DNA from 4 places in the Nocardia sp. NPDC005366 genome. Region 2 is predicted to be linked to each of the others. Evidence: riboswitches for the same ligand, from Rfam matches in the RefSeq annotation. Region 2 holds a riboswitch; each other region holds the start of a gene.
What was found. Region 2 has a riboswitch for S-adenosylmethionine ahead of ABZS43_RS29975 (hypothetical protein). Riboswitches for the same ligand answer to the same signal wherever they lie in the genome.

Region 1 (4,207 bases), on a different contig from region 2:
CCGCCGAACAGAAGCACAGCATCACCGACCCGATCGAGATGGAAACCGCCGCCGACGCGCTGCCGATAGAGCAGATCGCCAAGCGCTGGATCGTGGCGAGCGATCCCGACGAGGCCGTCGCCCAGATCAAGCCGTACCTGGACGCCGGGCTGAACCACCTGGTCTTCCACGCCCCCGGCCACGATCAGCGCCGGTTCCTGGAACTGTTCGAACGTGACCTCGGCCCCCGGCTGCGGGCGCTCGGCTGAGCTGATAGACGAAGAACCCCATCCCGGCCGGGATGGGGTTCTTCTCGTCTGCGCCGGGCGATTTCAGCGCAGCGCGCGCTCCAGATCCCCGAGGAGGTCGTCGACATCCTCCAGGCCAACCGAAATGCGGACAACACCGTCGGACAGACCGATGGTGGCGCGGCCTTCCGGGCCCATCGCACGGTGGGTCGTGGTGGCCGGATGGGTGATCAGAGTTTTGGAATCGCCGAGATTGTTGGAGATATCGACGATCCGCAACCGGTTGAGCACTTCGAAGGCGCGTTTCTTCGCCTCGTCCGCCGGCGCGTCGAGTTCGAACGTGACCACCGTGCCGCCGCCGCTCATCTGGCTGGTCGCCAAGGCGTGCTGGGGATGCGATTCCAGATACGGGTAGCGCACCCAGCTCACCGAATCATTGCCCTCGAGGAAGCGCGCGAGCTTCAGTGCCGATTCGGTGGAATGGCGCACCCGCAGCGGCATCGTCTCCAAACCCTTCAGTAGCGTCCACGCGTTGAAGGGGCTCAGCGCCGGACCGGTATGGCGCATCAGGTTCTTCACCGGACCGTCGATATAGTCCCGCTCGCCGAGGATGGCGCCGCCGAGCACGCGGCCCTGGCCGTCGATATGTTTGGTGCCGGAGTACACGAGAACGTCGGCGCCGAGATCGAAACCGCGCTGCAGCAGCGGGGTGGCGAAAACGTTGTCCAGCACCACCTTCGCGCCCGCCGCGTGGGCGAGTTCGCTGACCTTGCGCACATCGACCAGGGTCTGCATCGGGTTGGCCGGGGTCTCGAAGAACACCGCCTGCGTCGGCACCGACAGCGCCTGTTCCCACTGGTCCAGATCCTCACCGTCGACGAAGACGGTTTCCACGCCCCAGCGCGGCAGGATCTCGTTGCACACCACGAAACAGGATCCGAAGAGACTGCGCGCGGCCACCAGTCGATCGCCCGCGCTCAACAGCGCTCCGAGCGAGGTGAATACGGCCGACATACCGCTCGCGGTGGCGAAGCACGCCTCCGCGCCGTCGAGCAGGCGCATCCGCTCCTCGAACATGGCGACCGTCGGATTGCCGTAGCGGGAGTAGACGAAATGTTCGACGTCGCCGGTGAACGCGGCCTCGGCCGCCTCCGCGCTCTCGTAGACGAAGCCGGAGGTCAGGTACAGCGCCTCGGAGGTCTCCTCGAAACCGGAGCGGCGCAGGCCGCCCCGCACCCCGAGGGTGGCCGGGCCGACATCATCGGGTAGCGGCTTGTCGAAGGCGCCGCCGGTGATCACGACTGCCGCCAGGGCAGGCCGGTGGCCCGCCAGCCTTCGCCGCCGCGGTGGCCCGTGCTGTCGAGACCGCCCTCGAAACCGTCGAGCACGTTGTAGGACGGGCCGATGCCGAGTTCGGTCGCGAGATTCGCCGCATGCGCCGAACGCTGACCGGAACGACACAGGAAGACCACGGGCGCTTCCTGATCGCGCGCTTGCAGGGCCTTACCCAGCTGGTCGGCGAATTCGGTATTCCGCGCGCCGTTGCTGTCGACCCATTCGATCAGCACGGTCGGCCGCTCGATCGAACTGGTATCCGGCACGCCGACGAAGCGCCATTCCGCTTCGGTGCGCACGTCGACCAGAACGGCTTCGGGATGTTCCCGCAGTATTTCCCACGCCTGCTGGGGGGTGATGTCACCGGCATAACTCATGTCGAACCTCCTGTGAATCCGCACTTGCCACACCCGTTTTCGGCGCGCGGCCAGGTCGTCACCCGGAGCACCCCACCGCGGAGGAGGGTTGCCGACCAGCGAGCCGGGGCTTGACGCTGGTTCTCATGACCTGAACTGAGATTGCCCGTCGAGCGGGCGACATGTCAAACACCGATTCGCGACACGCGGGCAGGTCATCCGCAGACGATCCACTTGTCGCCGGATCGGGTGAAGTTCCAGGTCTCGGTGGTCTCGCGGCCGTCGACCCGCACGGTGACGGCCGCCTTCGCCCGATCTCCGTTGACGGACTGATCCGCGACTTTCGGTATCTCTATTGAGCTTCCACCGGCGAACTGACCCGCCAGCGGCGACTTGCCCTCCTCGAAGCCCTCGCACGCGACTCCGGGCGGCGGCGACTGATCACTGGCGTTACGCGCGCTCACGTAGTTCTGCGCGGCCCCCGCTATCCGGTCGGCTTCTGTGACATTTTTCTCAGCGGGTGAGAGCAGCCCGCCCGCCACGATGGCGACGAGCACGACCGCCGCGAAGACCGCGGCCGCGATGAACGGCGCCATGGTGCGCTGATCGGTCTGGTCGAGCACGATCGCTTCGTCGTCCTCGGGGTCGGGGCGCTGCTCGGTCATGCCTCGATCATCCCTGGTCGGCGCCGCTATCCGACACCCGACCCCGCCGCACCCGGCCGCACCGGCGCGAGCGCGCGTCAGGCACGGACGGAAGGGACCTCGGTAGGCTGGTGTCACGGGTCGTCGGTGATCGCCGGGAGGCGTGGCATCCGTTCAGTTCACGACACCCTGAGAGGGCCCATGACATGCCACCGATAGAATCGCGGGACTGCGGCCTGCTGTCATAGCCATATGAGAGCTCACCGTCGTAGCGACCTGGGGGCCGTGCAGTCACGAGCCAGCAGCACCAGCGTCACGCACCGCGAGGTGCGCCGGAACGACGCGTGAACTTAGCCTAAGCTAAGTCAAACGCCATTAATTTCGACCATAAGGGTGCGCGGAAGAGATGACCGAACAGAGTGCAGCAGCAACGAGCGGTGCAGCTCAGGCGGCCCGCCCGCTCCGCATCGCGATCGTCGGCGCGGGACCGGCCGGCATCTACGCCGCCGACGCGTTGATGAAGTCCGAGGCCGATGTGAGCATCGACCTCTACGAGCGCATGCCCGCGCCGTTCGGGCTGATCCGCTACGGCGTCGCACCCGACCACCCGCGGATCAAAGGCATCATCACCGCCCTGCACAAGGTGCTCGACAAGGAGCAGGTCCGACTGCTCGGCAATATCGACTACGGCACCGATATCACCCTCGACGACCTGCGTCGCTTCTACGACGCTGTCATCTTCTCCACCGGCGCCAACGCCGACCGCGCGCTGGACATCCCGGGGATCGGCCTGGACGGTTCCTACGGCGCGGCCGATTTCGTCTCCTGGTACGACGGACACCCCGACGTGCCGCGCACCTGGCCGCTCGACGCGGAGAAGGTCGCCGTGCTCGGCGTCGGCAACGTCGCGCTCGACGTGGCGCGCGTGCTGGCCAAAACCGGTGACGAACTGCTTCCGACCGAGATCCCGCCGAACGTCTACGAGGGCCTGAAGGCCAACAAGGCGATCGAGGTCCACGTCTTCGGGCGTCGCGGCCCGGCCCAGGCCAAGTTCACCCCGCTGGAACTGCGCGAACTCGACCACTCCCCGACCATCGAGGTCATCGTCGACCCCGAGGACATCGACTACGACGAAGGCTCCGAAGCCGCCCGCAGGCATTCCAAGCAGGTCGACATGGTTGCCAACACCCTCGAACAGTGGGCCATCCGCGACCAGGGCACCCGCCCCCACAAACTCTTCCTGCACTTCTTCGAATCGCCCGCGGAAATCGTCGGCGACGAGAACGGCAAGGTGGTCGGTCTGCGCACCGAACGCACCCAGCTCGACGGCACCGGCAACGTCAAGGGCACCGGCGTCATCAAGGACTGGGATATCCAGGCCGTATACCGCGCGGTCGGCTACCTGTCGCAGAACATCACCAACCTGCCCTTCGACGACCAGGCGGGCACCGTGCCGAACGAGGCCGGACGCGTGCTCCAGGACGAGGCCGCCGACGGCGCGGCCCGTTTCATGCCCGCGACCTACGTCACCGGCTGGATCAAGCGCGGCCCGGTCGGCCTGATCGGTCACACCAAGGGCGACGCCAACGAAACCGTGGCCTGCCTGCTCGACGACGCCGAGGGCTTCATCCCCGCCGCACAGCCC
Region 2 (4,207 bases):
GCGGGTGCGAGACGAGGGGTGCCGACAATGGCTGACGACAGCGCGGCTCGCGCGCGAACGGCCATCGCCGGGAACGCGGCGGCGGTGAGCGCACGGGCGGGCGCCGGCGTCGCGGTGCTCGGCTGCGCGATCGCATTGGTCAATCGGTTGACGGTACGGCGACTGCCGGAATCCGCCGCTGTCATCGAGCCGATCACGGTGTGCGTTCCGGCGCGCGACGAGGTGCGGCGACTGCCGGAGCTGATCGGTGATCTGCGCGCGCAGTCGGGGGCGCCGCGCCTCCAGGTGCTGATTCTCGATGACGCGTCCACCGACGGCACCGCGGCGGCGGCCGAGAAGGCGATCGACGGCGACCCCCGGTTCATCGTGATCCGCTCGGATACCGAACCGGAGCCGGGATGGACCGGGAAGGCCGCGGCCTGTGCCAGGCTGGCCGACGCGGTGGATACGGCCGTCGTGATCTTCCTCGACGCCGACGTGCGGATCGCGCCCGGCGCGATCGCCGCGGCGGTGGCGGAATTGCGCAGGGGCCGCGCGGCACTGGTGTCACCGTGGCCGCGCCAGGACGCGGGGTCGGTGGCCGAGGCGCTGGTGCAGCCACTGCTGTGCTGGTCGTGGGCCTCCACGTTGCCCGTCGCCGTGGCGAATCGGAGCCTGCGGCCGTCGACGGCGGTGGCGTGCGGGCAGTTCCTGGTCTTCGACACCGCCGCCTATCGCGCGGCAGGCGGCCACGCGGCGGTGGCGGCGTCCCCGACCGAGGATCTGGATATCGCCCGCGCGGTGCGGCGCGGCGGCGGGCATACCGCTCTGGTCGCCGCGGGCCCGCTGGCCCGCACCCGGATGTACCGGGGCGCGGCCGAACTCGACGCCGGATACACCCGGTGGCTGTGGTCCGCCTACGGCGGCTCGCCGATCGCCGCCGCGGCTGTCGGATCGGTGGCCGCCCTGGCGTACGTGGTCGCGCCCCTGGCGGCGGTGGCGGGTCGCGGCGGTACCCGCCGAGCCGGAATTCTCGGGTATGCCGCCGCCGTCACCACGCGACTGCTGGCGCGTTCCCTGGAGTCCGGTCGATCCTCGACCCGCGCCGATATCGTCGCGGCACTGGCGCATCCCGTGTCGATCATCGCGTACACGGCCCTGTCGATCCGATCGCACCTGGCCTACCGCCGGGGGACGCTCGGTTGGAAAGGTCGTTCCCTCCCCCGCGGATGATCATGGGATGGTGGTCATCCCGACGGTCGGCAGGAAGAAGCAGGACCGATCGCCGCTCTGGACGGTGCCGAAGACCGCCGCGAGCACCATGCCCTTGCCGGTGTCGACGGGGACCGCGCGGATACCGCCGACCGGGAGCGAGGCGAGGAAGAAGTCCTGGACGGCCTTCTCGGCGACCGGACGGACGTCGGCGGGCACCTCGGGCGGGATCATGGCGGACAGGACATCCCCGATCGGGCCCATGGACGCCGTGCCGCTACGGCCGTTGCTGACGTTGAGCCACGCGACACGCATCCCGGTATCGGTCCTCTTGTCGGCGGCGACGCCGAAAGGCACGAAGGTGAACATGGTCTGGCCCGCTTCCACGGCGGTCATATCGAGTCCGGGGATGGCGACGGTCGTCTTAGGCCACGGCCCCGGCACCGCGCCCGCTACCGCGGGGACGAGCCCGAATGTGGACGCGTCGTTACAGAAGGCGGCCGCGGTCGGGTACAGGAACGGGTCCATGCCGAACTTCCGCAGCGCCTCGATATTCGACTCGTAGGCACCGAGCAGATCACCCGGACCCGCGATGGCGGCGGCGCGGTCGGTGTCGGGGGACGGAGCGCCCACCGCGCCGCCAGGTAGCGCGAGGGCCAGTGCGACAGCCCCGGTCGCGACGGCGGCAAACGTGGTCAGACGGCGCACTACGGTCACAACAGACCTCCTCATCGTCGGCACGATCGAGGAGGAGGGTACTCCCGCAAACGCTTTCAGCAGGGTTTATCGGATTCGGCAAGCCCTGGGCGCGTCGCGGACGACGAGTGCGGGGTGAGGGGCGATCGGAGTAGGACGTCCGATCGACCGGGGTAATTCTCGACGCGCGCGGCGATGGCGGGAAGGACTGTGCTCACCCTGATTTCTACCCTTGTGAAGGAGCCGCCCTCCTTCGCATGATGTTTCGGCTCGACACGTGTTCCCGCGGCGCTGGCGCCACCGGAATCTCACCATCCAGAGCGACCGAGAGACCTGGCTCACCGACGTCGCAGCAACCCCCCGGCATTCTCGGGTGCGGGTGCTTCCGCCGGGAACGATGGAGGACCGAAGTGATGATCTACCGCAGTGGCAATCGCTGGGGCCGTCGCCATGTCGACCAGTGCCATGTCGACCAGTGCCATGCCGACCAGTGCCATGCCGACCAGTGCCATGTCATGTCCACCGGCTGTCGCGGCTGACCCGCCCGCCAGACCGTGCGCCCGACACTGGCCGGGTGCGGCGACCGCCGCCCACAGGGGTGGTCGCGTCCGCTTGTTCCGAAGGACTCGCCATGAGTGCGCCCCACGCGCCCGCCCCGCCGGGTGAATCCGATGTCGTCTCCCCCGACGCCGATGACGCCTCCACCTCCGACGTGCCCAGCGTCGCGAGATCACGGCATCCGCCGCGACGGGTCGCGAGTACGGCGGCGCTGATCGCTGTCGCGCACGTCGCGCGCAATCCGGCCGCCGAGCCGTGGTCGATGGCGGGGTGAGCGGCGTGGCCTCACGTTTCCCCGACAACGGAGTTCGGGTGCACCGCGTCGCGCAGTCCGATCCGCTCGCCGCTTCGCTGCTGGCCGAATTGGCCGTCGAATACAGCACGCGCTACGGCAGAACCCCGGGCGCGGTGCACGCCTCGCTGGTGGACTATCCGGCGCAGGAATTCGCACCGCCGCACGGTGACCTGCTTGTCGTCACCCGGGATTCGGAACCGGTCGCGGGCGGCGCCTTCCAGCGCTACGACGAGACGACCGCCGAACTCAAACGCGTCTGGACCTCGCGCGAGCACCGCAGGCAGGGATTCGGCAGGTATGTCCTGACGCACCTGGAAGCCGAGATCACCCGTCGAGGTTATCGACGCGTCTACCTGACGACAGGGCCACGTCAGCCCGAGGCGGTCGCCCTCTACCTCGCGGCCGGGTACACCCCGCTCTACGACCCCGATCTGCCCCCCGAGCGGATCGGCAAACATCCGTTCGAGAAATACGTGCGTGCCGCCGATTTTGTGGGCGTCGTCGCATGAGATTCCTGCTCATGACCTCGATCGCCCCGGTGCCCGAGCCGAGTACCGGCGGGCTTGCCGGTACCAGGCAGCGCCGCCCCGATGTCAACCATGTCGAAACCCTTGGAGTAGCACAGTGATCCGATCCCGCTATCGAATCGCGGCCATTGCCGCCGCCGTCACCGCGGCCGCGAGTCTTGCGGCCTGCGGCGGCGATTCGGGCGGTTCCGGCGGCGACGCCGGACCGCCGCGGCCGGGCGGTACGCTGCGCTACGGACTCTCCCAGGCGCCGACCTGCTCGGATCCGGCGCAGGCAGGCAGTAACCAGACCATTTACGTCGCCAGGCAGATCGTCGATTCGCTGACCGACCAGGATCCGGCGACCGGGGCGATCACGCCGTGGCTGGCCCGCAGCTGGGAGGTGAGCCCGGATGCGAAGGTTTTCACCTTCCACCTCGCCGACGGCGTCACCTTCAGCGATGGCACCCCGCTCACCGCCGAATCGGTCAAGCGCAATTTCGACGCGATCGTCAAGCTGGGTGCGGCCAAATCACCGCTCGGGGCCAGCTATCTGACCAACTACGTGAGTACCACGCCGGTGGACCGGTTGACCGCGAGAGTCGAGTTCAGCAAGCCGAATTCACAATTCCTGCAGGCCTCCTCGACCACCCAGCTGGGCTTGCTCGCCGACGCGACCACCGCCGCTCCCGCCGAACAGCGTTGCGCCGGCGGCAATATCGGCAGCGGCCCGTTCACCTACGCGGGCTGGCGTCAGGACGCCTCGGCCACACTCGCCAAGCGCGCCGGATACAACTGGGGTTCGGACGTTTTCGCCCATCGTGGGGAGGCGTATCTGGACCGCGTCGAATTCACCGTCGTCCCCGAATCGGGGGTGCGTACCGGAAGTCTCACCTCCGGTCAGCTCGACGCGATCAGCGACGCGCTGCCCCAGGATGTTCCGCAACTGGAGGCCGCGGGC
Region 3 (4,207 bases), on a different contig from region 2:
TGGTTTCGATCAGCAGTTTCGACACCGCGGCGGCCTCGGTCAGGAATCCGTCGTGCCCGTCCCTGGAATGCACGATCTCCAGCCTGTCGCAGCCGGGTAGCGCGTCGGCCAATTCCTGCTGTGTCCGTAGGGGATACAGCCGATCGGAGTCGACGCCGCCCACCACGCACGGGACCGGGGTCGAGGCGAGCGCCGCCGCGACACCGCCGCGCCCGCGGCCGACATCGTGCCGGTTCATCGCCTCGGTGAGCAGGACGTAGGTGGCGGGATCGAAACGGCTACAGAGCTTTTCGGCCTGATGGTCCAGGTAGCTCTGCACCGCGTAGCGACCACCCCGCCACGGATCTTCCTCGTCCTGCGCGTGATTCTCGAAGCGGTGATCCAATTCGGACTCGGTGCGGTAGGTCAGGTGCGCGATCCGCCTCGCGATGCCCATGCCGGTCATCGGGGCGCGATCGGTGTCGTGGTAATCACCGCCCTGCCAGTCCGGATCGGCCTTGATGGCGGCGATCTGGGTGGTCTGGGTTCCTATCTGGTCGGCGGTGGCGCGCGCGCCGACGGCGAGCACCAGGGCCGCCGCCACTCGTTGCGGTGCTTCGATCATCCATTCCAGCACCCGCATGCCGCCCATCGACCCGCCGACCACGGCGGCCAACCGGTCGATGCCGAGCAACCGCGTCAACGCGATCTCCGCGGTCACTTGATCGCGGATGGAGATCTCCGGAAACCTTGCGCCCCACGGCTTTCCGTCGGAAGCGAGGGAGGAGGGCCCGGTGCTGCCCTTGCAGCCGCCGAGCACATTCGTCGCGATCACACACCACTCGTCGGTATCGAGCGGCGCACCGGGGCCGACCATGCCCTCCCACCAGCCCGGCTGCGGGTGGGCGTCGTCGGGCCCGCCGACCACGTGTGAATCACCGGTCAGCGCGTGCTCGACCAGTACGACATTGTCCAGCGCGGGGGAGAGCTCACCCCAACGTTGCACCGCGAGAAGCACGTCGGGGACGACGGCGCCGTTCTCCAGCGCGACATCCCCGATGGCGATCACGCCGAGCCGCCCGTCCGGCGGTGGCAGAAGTGTCACACCGGTCGCTGGACGGGTGGTGCTCGGCTCGGCGCTCACGGTCACGAGGTCGCCGCGAAACCGGCGCGTAGATCGGCCAGGATGTCATCGATGCCCTCGATGCCGACGGCGAGACGTATCAGTCCCGGTGTCACGCCCGCGGCCAACTGCTCCTCGGGTGTCAGCTGCGAGTGGGTGGTCGAGGCCGGATGGATCACCAGCGAGCGCACATCGCCGATATTGGCGACGTGGCTGTGCAGTGTCAGCGCGTCGACGAACTTCTTGCCCGCGTCGATCCCGCCGCGCAGGTCGAACGCAACGATCGCGCCCGCACCCTTCGGGGCCAGCTCCTTGGCGCGCGTATGCCACGGCGAGGTGGGCAGGCCAGCGTAGAAGACGGCTTCGACGTCCGCGTGCTCGGTGAGGAATTCGGCGACGGCCTGAGCATTGGAGACATGCCGTTCGAGTCGCAGGCTCAGCGTTTCGATGCCCTGAGCGATCAGGAACGCGTTGAACGGCGAGATCGCGGCGCCGAGATCGCGCAGCAACTGCACGCGCGCCTTCAGCGCGTAGGCCGGTGCGCCGAGATCGGCGAAGACCGCGCCGTGGTAGCTCGGGTCGGGTGTGGTGAAACCGGGGTAGCGAGCCGCGCCGTTCTCGTCGCGCACCGTCCAGTCGAAGTTGCCGCCGTCCACGATCACACCGCCGATGGCCGTGCCGTGCCCGCCCAGGTACTTCGTCGCCGAGTGCACGACGATGTCGGCGCCGTGGGCAAGCGGCTGGATCAGGTACGGCGTAGCGACGGTGTTGTCGACGATCAACGGCAGCCCGGCCGCGTGGGCCACGTCCGCGACACCGCGGATGTCGAAGATGGCGCCGCTCGGGTTGGCGATGGTCTCGCCGTAGAGGGCTTTGGTGTTCGGCCGGATCGCGGCCCGCCACTGCTCCGGATCGTCCTGGTCGTCGACGAAGGAGACCTCGATGCCGAGTTTGGGCAGCGAGTAGTGGAAGAGGTTGTAGGTGCCGCCGTAGAGCTGCGGGCTGGAGACGATGTGATCGCCCGCCGAGGCCAGGTTGAGGATCGAGTAGGTCTCCGCCGCCTGCCCCGAGGCCACCAGCAGCGCGGCCACTCCGCCTTCCAGCGCGGCGACGCGCTGTTCCACCACGTCCTGGGTGGGGTTCATGATCCTGGTGTAGATATTGCCTGGTTCGGCCAGACCGAACAGCGCCGCGGCGTGCGCGGTGTCGCGGAATGCGTACGAGGTGGTCTGGTAGATCGGCAGGGCCCTGGCGCCGGTGCTCTGATCGGGGGACTGGCCCGCGTGGACCTGTTTGGTCTCGAAGGACCAGGCGGCCGGATCGATCGGGGACGCGATGGGTTCGCTCATATCGTTCTCCAAATGGGGGGTTGTTCGCCGGACGAACGGGTTATCGTATTGCGGGCGACGGACAACAACACATTTCGGGATCCTCCTGAACAGCGCGCTTGCTCCCGGCCTTCGGGAACCCGGTCATCACCCGGAGCACCCCACCGCAGCTGGAGGGTTGCCGTCCAGCGAGCCGGGGCTTGGCGCTGGCACTCATGACCTGACAAACATGGTAACCGGCGGTCGGGCAACGCCCGAATCCCGTTGGAAATATCACGCGGAGTCGAGCGGGCGCGCGTGCGAGCAGATGCGTCGGAGCTCGTCGTACGCGGTGAGTACCGCGGCGCGGGCGGCGCGGGCGGCGGTCTGCGGGTCGCCGTTGACGACCAGTTCCTCCGAATCCGCCATCGCGATATGACACAGCATCTGCCAGGTCGCCACCACCAGCCGGACCGGAAGCGCGTCGGGCGCCGTGCCCGCGCGTTCGGCTAGGCAGCGACTGATCGCCGTGGTCTTGGTCTCGCCGAATTCCAGGGCGCGCGCGTTAACCGTCTGGCTGCTGCGAGCGATCCGCTGCATTTGCTGGAACTGCCGGAAGGATGTGCTGTCCCCGGCGGTGGCGCGGTCGATCATGTCCAGGTAGGCGTTGCACAGCGCGGGCAGGTCGCCGTCGGTGCTTGGTTGTTGCCGCAGCGCGGTGGCGACGCCCTCGCCGAAGTCGGCGACCGGTCCGAGGACGATGTCCTCTTTGGTCTCGAAATATCGGTTAACGGTGCGCGGCGAGACGTCGGCGGCATGCGCGATCTGCTCGACCGTCGTCGCGTCGAACCCTTGGGCGTCGCACAGGTCGAGCGCCACTTCGATGATTCGCGCACGGGTCTGTATTTTCTTGCGCTCGCGCAGGCTCGGTCCCCGTCCGCACCGACCATCGGCCGGGTCGTTGGCGCGGGCGTCGGCCGCCGCGGCGATCGGCGCTGATGAGTCGAGCATGTCCGCATTCTATCGCACGGCGCCCAGTCGCTGTCCGCAACCGACAAATGTCCGATTGCGACATTTTTCTCTTGACGCCAATTGTCTGACGGTGACAGGATTGGCCGAATTGATCCGAGAGTCCAGCACTTCGAACGAGGAGACCGAGATGACCGACACCGCATCGGTGGCCGAAGCACCGGAGAAACGGGGGAGTTCCGCACGCTGGCTCGCCCTCGCAGTCATCGCGTTGGCGCAGCTCATGGTGGTTCTCGACGCCACCATCGTGACCATCGCACTGCCCTTCGCACAACGTGATCTCGACATCAGCGATAGCAACAAGCAGTGGATGCTCACCGCGTACACGCTGATCTTCGGCGGTCTGCTGCTTCTCGGCGGCCGCATGGCGGACTACCTGGGCCGTCGCCGGATCTTCATGGTCGGCCTGATCGGCTTCGCCGCCGCGTCGGCGCTGGCGGGCCTCGCGCAGAACGGGGCGCAGCTCTTCGCGGGCCGCGGCCTGCAGGGCGCTTTCGCCGCGCTTCTCGCGCCCGCCGCGCTGTCACTGCTCTCGGTGACGTTCACCGAGGCGAAGGAGCGGGCGACGGCCTTCTCCATCTTCGCCGGCATCTCGGCGGGCGGCGCCGCGATCGGCCTGCTCGCGGGTGGCGCGCTCACCGAATACGCCTCGTGGCGGTGGACGCTGTTGGTGAATACCCCGATCGCGATCATCGCGCTGGTCGGCGCGTTGACCTTCGTCGTCAGGGATGTGCCCGCACCGCGCACGGGCGGCTACGACGTGCCCGGC
Region 4 (4,207 bases), on a different contig from region 2:
AATACCGACGAGGAACCGGCCGCCGCGCCGCTGCTGTACTACCAGGGCCGTTACCACCGCCCTACGTCGCTGGACCGATAGCTCCGACGCACCCCGCGGGATTCGACCTCGGCGTCGAGCGCGTCCGGATCGATGTCCGCGAGCCGACGCGACCACGACTCACGACATAGGAATCTCAGCCCACGGCGCAGGGTGACGCGCCCCCGGTGTCGACGGTAGCGAACGGGCGGGTCTCCGGAGTCGGGTTCCAGTGCGATCCGGTGACGGCGTAGTTCCAGCCGGTGCCGGTTTCTACGAGGTCGGCCACGGCTTCTATCAGCCGGTCGACGTCGGCGGAGCAGGTGCCGAGGCCGATGCTGGCGCGTAGCGCGCCGTCGAGGCCGAGGCGGGCGAGCAGGGGGTGGGCGCAGAAGCGGCCGTCGCGGACGCCGATGCCGTGTTCTGCGGAGAGGTAGGCGGCGACGTGGCCGGGGGCGAAACCGTCGAGAGTGAAGGCGACGATACCGACGCAATCGGGGCTGTCGGACCACAGTCGCAGGAGTTCGACGCCGGGAATCGCGCACAGGCCGTCGCGGAGACGGTCGGCGAGCAGGCGTTCATGCGATGCGAGGGTTTCGGCATCGATATCGCACAGCGCCGCACAGGCGGCGGCCAGCGCAGCCGCGCCGAGCACATTCGGCGACCCCGCCTCGTGACGCTGCGGCGCGGGAGCCCACTCGGCCGAGTCCGCGCGCACCTCGCGCACCGCGCCGCCGCCCGCCAGATACGGCTCGGCCGCGTCGAGCCAGTCACGGCGGCCGACGAGAACACCCGCGCCGAACGGCGCGTACAGCTTGTGACCCGAGCAGGCCAGGTAGTCGATTCCCGTGTCGCGCAGGCTGATCCGGCGGTGCGGAGCCAACTGCGCCGCGTCGACCAGGATGCGCGCGCCGCACCGGTGCGCCACCTCGGCCAGACGTTCCAGCGGCAGCACCTCGCCGGTGACGTTCGACGCGCCGGTAATCGCCAGCAGCGCGGCAGGTTTGGCGCACAGCTCGGCGACAAGAAGCCGGATGGTCTCCTCGACGGTGTCGGCGGCCCGCACCACGCGACGTCCGTTCCTGGTCCACGGCAGGAAATTGGCGTGATGCTCGATGTCGAGCACGACGGTGTCGCCGGGCACGCATCCGGCGAGCAGGTTCAGCGAGTCGGTGGTGTTGCGGGTGAAGACCACGACCTGGTCGTCGGCGGCGTCCAGGAAAAGGCTCACCGAAGCGCGCGCGGATTCATAGCATTCGGTGGAGATCCGGGAGGCGTAACCCGCGCCCCGATGCACGCTGGCGTAGTACGGCAGCAGCTGCTGCACCCGGTCGGTGACCGCGGCCAGCGCAGGCGCACTGGCGGCGTAGTCGAAATTCGCGTAGGTGGTGGTTCCGCCCTGGACGAGCGGCACCTGGAGGTCATCGCCGGATACCCGGGCGAGGGGGGCACAGGTCTGGTCCACAACAGCAGTCATCACGTAATCCCGTCGACAGAGGGACTCGCAATCGAGGATTGTTCGAGTCCGCGCTTGCCGCGCCCGGTCGGGCGGCGGCCCGGTCGTCACCCGGAGCACCCCACCGCGGAGGAGGGTTGCCGACCAGCTAGCCGGGGCTTGACACTGGTACTCGTGACCTGATCCGAGATTGGCAGACGCACCACAGTCCTGTCAACAGGGACGTTCCGTGTCGACGGCGACACTCGATCACCTGCGTCCGTTCACCGCGGTCGCCCGTACGTCGTTTGCGCATTCCGGCGGTATGCGATGCGATCGATGCATCCCCCCGCGCTACTCCGCTTCCCGACCTACGTGCTCGGCAAGCTGCACAAGGCGGTGCGCAGCGAGATGGGCACGTCGCCGCGCGAGCACTGGGTGCTGGTCTACCTGGAGGAATTCGACGAGTTGTCCCAGCAGCAGGTATCCACCGCTCTCGGCATCGACCGCAGCGAAGTCGTCCGGCTGATCGACGGGCTCGAGCAGAACGGTCTGGTCGTGCGTACCCGCGACGCCGTCGATCGCCGCAAATACCGACTCTCCGTCACCGAGGCGGGCAGCGCCGAACGCCGCCGCACCGACGAACTCATCGAGGCGGCGGCGCAACGGGTCCTGCACCGCCTCGACGCGGACGAGCAGCGCATTCTGCATCGCCTCGCCCTCAAAGCGCTCGGCGAGGATCAGGCACTGAGCGACTGAATCCGGTATTTCGGCCGGTAGCGCGGTTGTCATCGGGACGAACCACCCGATCCGGCGACCATCGATCAGCCGATACCCCGGGTACCGTAGACCACTGGTCCCCGTGGTGTTTGCCCACTGGTAACCCTCTTGTGAAACAACGAACGATGAAGAGCAGGCAGGTCTATGAGAGGTGGACAGGACGTCATGCTGCAGCCGCAGGTCGATACCGCGGCGGGCGAGGGCCCGGATCCGCGGTCGATTCCCGATCCGCTATCGCGCGGCGCCCTTGCCCCGCCCGCCCGCACCCTGGTCGACATCCTCGCCGCCACCGCCATCGACCACCCGGACGCCCCCGCCATCGATGACGGGGACGTGGTCATCGGCTACTCCGAACTGCTGACCGAGATCGACGCCGTCGTCGCGCGCCTCGCCGCGGCCGGAGTGCGAGCGGGCGACCGCGTTGGCGTCCGCATGCCCTCGGGCACCAACGAGCTCTACGTGACGATTCTGGCCGTGCTGCACGCGGGCGCCGCCTACGTGCCCGTCGACGCGGACGATCCGGACGAACGCGCCAGGCTGGTCTTCGGCGAGGCGGAGGTCACCGCCGTTGTCACCGCGGACGGTATCGAAACGACCTCCGCCGCAGCGGAATCCGATGGCACGACGGCGCCGCCCGATCCCGCTGACGACGCGTGGATCATCTTCACCTCCGGATCCACCGGAACGCCGAAAGGTGTCGCGGTGACCCATCGCAACGCCGCCGCGCTCGTCGACGCCGAGGCCGAGCTGTTCCTGCGGGACGCGCCGATCCGTCCCGGTGACCGCGTGCTCGCCGGACTCTCGGTCGCCTTCGACGCCTCCTGCGAGGAGATGTGGCTGGCCTGGCGGCACGGCGCGTGCCTGGTCCCGGCCCCGCGCGCGCTGGTCCGGACCGGGGCCGACCTGGGTCCATGGCTGGTGCGGCGCGAGATCAGCATCGTCTCCACCGTCCCGACATTGGCCGCCACCTGGCCCGCCGAGGCGCTCGAGTCGGTCCGGCTGCTGATCTTCGGCGGCGAGGCGGTACCCCCGGAACTCGCTGAACGCCTTGCCGGAAAAGCGGATTCGGGACGCGAGGTGTGGAATACCTACGGTCCCACCGAGGCGACGGTGGTGGCGTGCGCGGCCCTGCTCGACGGAAAGTGGCCGGTGCGCATCGGCCTGCCGCTGGACGGCTGGGATCTGGCCGTGGTCGATCCGGCGGGCAATCCGGTGGGCGAGGGCGAATCGGGCGAGCTGGTCATCGGCGGAGTCGGGCTTGCCCGATATCTCGACCAGGACAAAGATGCCGAGAAATACGCCCCGCTACCGTCACTGGGCTGGGAACGCGCCTACCGCAGCGGCGATCTGGTGCGCAACGACAGCGCCGGACTCGTGTTCCTCGGACGCGCCGACGACCAGATCAAAATCGGCGGTCGCCGTATCGAACTCGGCGAGATCGACAGCGCACTACAACACCTGCCCGGCGTGACCGGCGCCGCCGCGGCGATCCGAAGTACCAAGGCGGGCAATAAGATCCTCGTCGGCTACCTGACCGGACCCGACGCGGACTACGACCTCAAAGCCGCCAGAGACCGTCTCGCCGAACAACTTCCGGCTCCGCTGGTACCGCGTCTGGCCGTCGTCGCCGAACTGCCCACGCGCACCTCCGGCAAAGTCGACCGCGACGCGCTGCCGTGGCCGCTGCCGAAACAGAAGGACGCCGAGGCCGAAATCGGACTCACCCCGACCGCCCTGTGGGTCGCGGGCCTGTGGGATGCGCTGCTCGGCGCCGAGACACCGAGTCCCGATACCGACTTCTTCGATGTGGGCGGCGGCTCACTCGCCGCCGCGCAACTGGTGGCCGCGCTGCGCGAACGCTATCCGCATATCACTGTCGCCGAACTGTACGACCACCCGCGACTCGGAGCCCTCGCCGATTATCTCGACGACAGCGCACCCGTGGCCACCGCCGAAGTGCGCCACGTGCGCCCG

Region 1: linked by a shared signal. The riboswitch ahead of ABZS43_RS19070 (rhodanese-like domain-containing protein) and the one ahead of ABZS43_RS29975 (hypothetical protein) in region 2 are both predicted to bind S-adenosylmethionine.
Region 3: linked by a shared signal. The riboswitch ahead of ABZS43_RS07770 (bifunctional o-acetylhomoserine/o-acetylserine sulfhydrylase) and the one ahead of ABZS43_RS29975 (hypothetical protein) in region 2 are both predicted to bind S-adenosylmethionine.
Region 4: linked by a shared signal. The riboswitch ahead of ABZS43_RS05825 (aminotransferase class V-fold PLP-dependent enzyme) and the one ahead of ABZS43_RS29975 (hypothetical protein) in region 2 are both predicted to bind S-adenosylmethionine.

Annotation. Positions count from the first base shown of each region.
Region 1 covers NZ_JBEXFQ010000015.1:138,054-142,260, forward strand. Annotated here, with positions in the region: gene fgd (glucose-6-phosphate dehydrogenase (coenzyme-F420)) at 1-248, shown strand, start outside; gene ABZS43_RS19065 (O-succinylhomoserine sulfhydrylase) at 312-1,526, opposite strand; gene ABZS43_RS19070 (rhodanese-like domain-containing protein) at 1,523-1,939, opposite strand; SAM riboswitch class IV at 1,955-2,070, opposite strand; gene ABZS43_RS19075 (hypothetical protein) at 2,134-2,583, opposite strand; gene ABZS43_RS19080 (FAD-dependent oxidoreductase) at 2,969-4,207, shown strand, end outside.
Region 2 covers NZ_JBEXFQ010000034.1:59,258-63,464, forward strand. Annotated here, with positions in the region: gene ABZS43_RS29965 (glycosyltransferase family 2 protein) at 28-1,212, shown strand; gene ABZS43_RS29970 (hypothetical protein) at 1,213-1,908, opposite strand; SAM riboswitch class I at 2,196-2,291, shown strand; gene ABZS43_RS29975 (hypothetical protein) at 2,519-2,719, shown strand; gene ABZS43_RS29980 (GNAT family N-acetyltransferase) at 2,725-3,249, shown strand; gene ABZS43_RS29985 (ABC transporter substrate-binding protein) at 3,365-4,207, shown strand, end outside.
Region 3 covers NZ_JBEXFQ010000005.1:64,000-68,206, reverse strand. Annotated here, with positions in the region: gene ABZS43_RS07775 (homoserine O-acetyltransferase) at 1-1,084, opposite strand, end outside; gene ABZS43_RS07770 (bifunctional o-acetylhomoserine/o-acetylserine sulfhydrylase) at 1,126-2,451, opposite strand; SAM riboswitch class IV at 2,541-2,651, opposite strand; gene ABZS43_RS07765 (TetR family transcriptional regulator) at 2,704-3,420, opposite strand; gene ABZS43_RS07760 (MFS transporter) at 3,569-4,207, shown strand, end outside.
Region 4 covers NZ_JBEXFQ010000003.1:301,118-305,324, forward strand. Annotated here, with positions in the region: gene ABZS43_RS05820 (flavin reductase family protein) at 1-81, shown strand, start outside; gene ABZS43_RS05825 (aminotransferase class V-fold PLP-dependent enzyme) at 176-1,495, opposite strand; SAM riboswitch class IV at 1,541-1,654, opposite strand; gene ABZS43_RS05830 (MarR family transcriptional regulator) at 1,793-2,212, shown strand; gene ABZS43_RS05835 (Pls/PosA family non-ribosomal peptide synthetase) at 2,399-4,207, shown strand, end outside.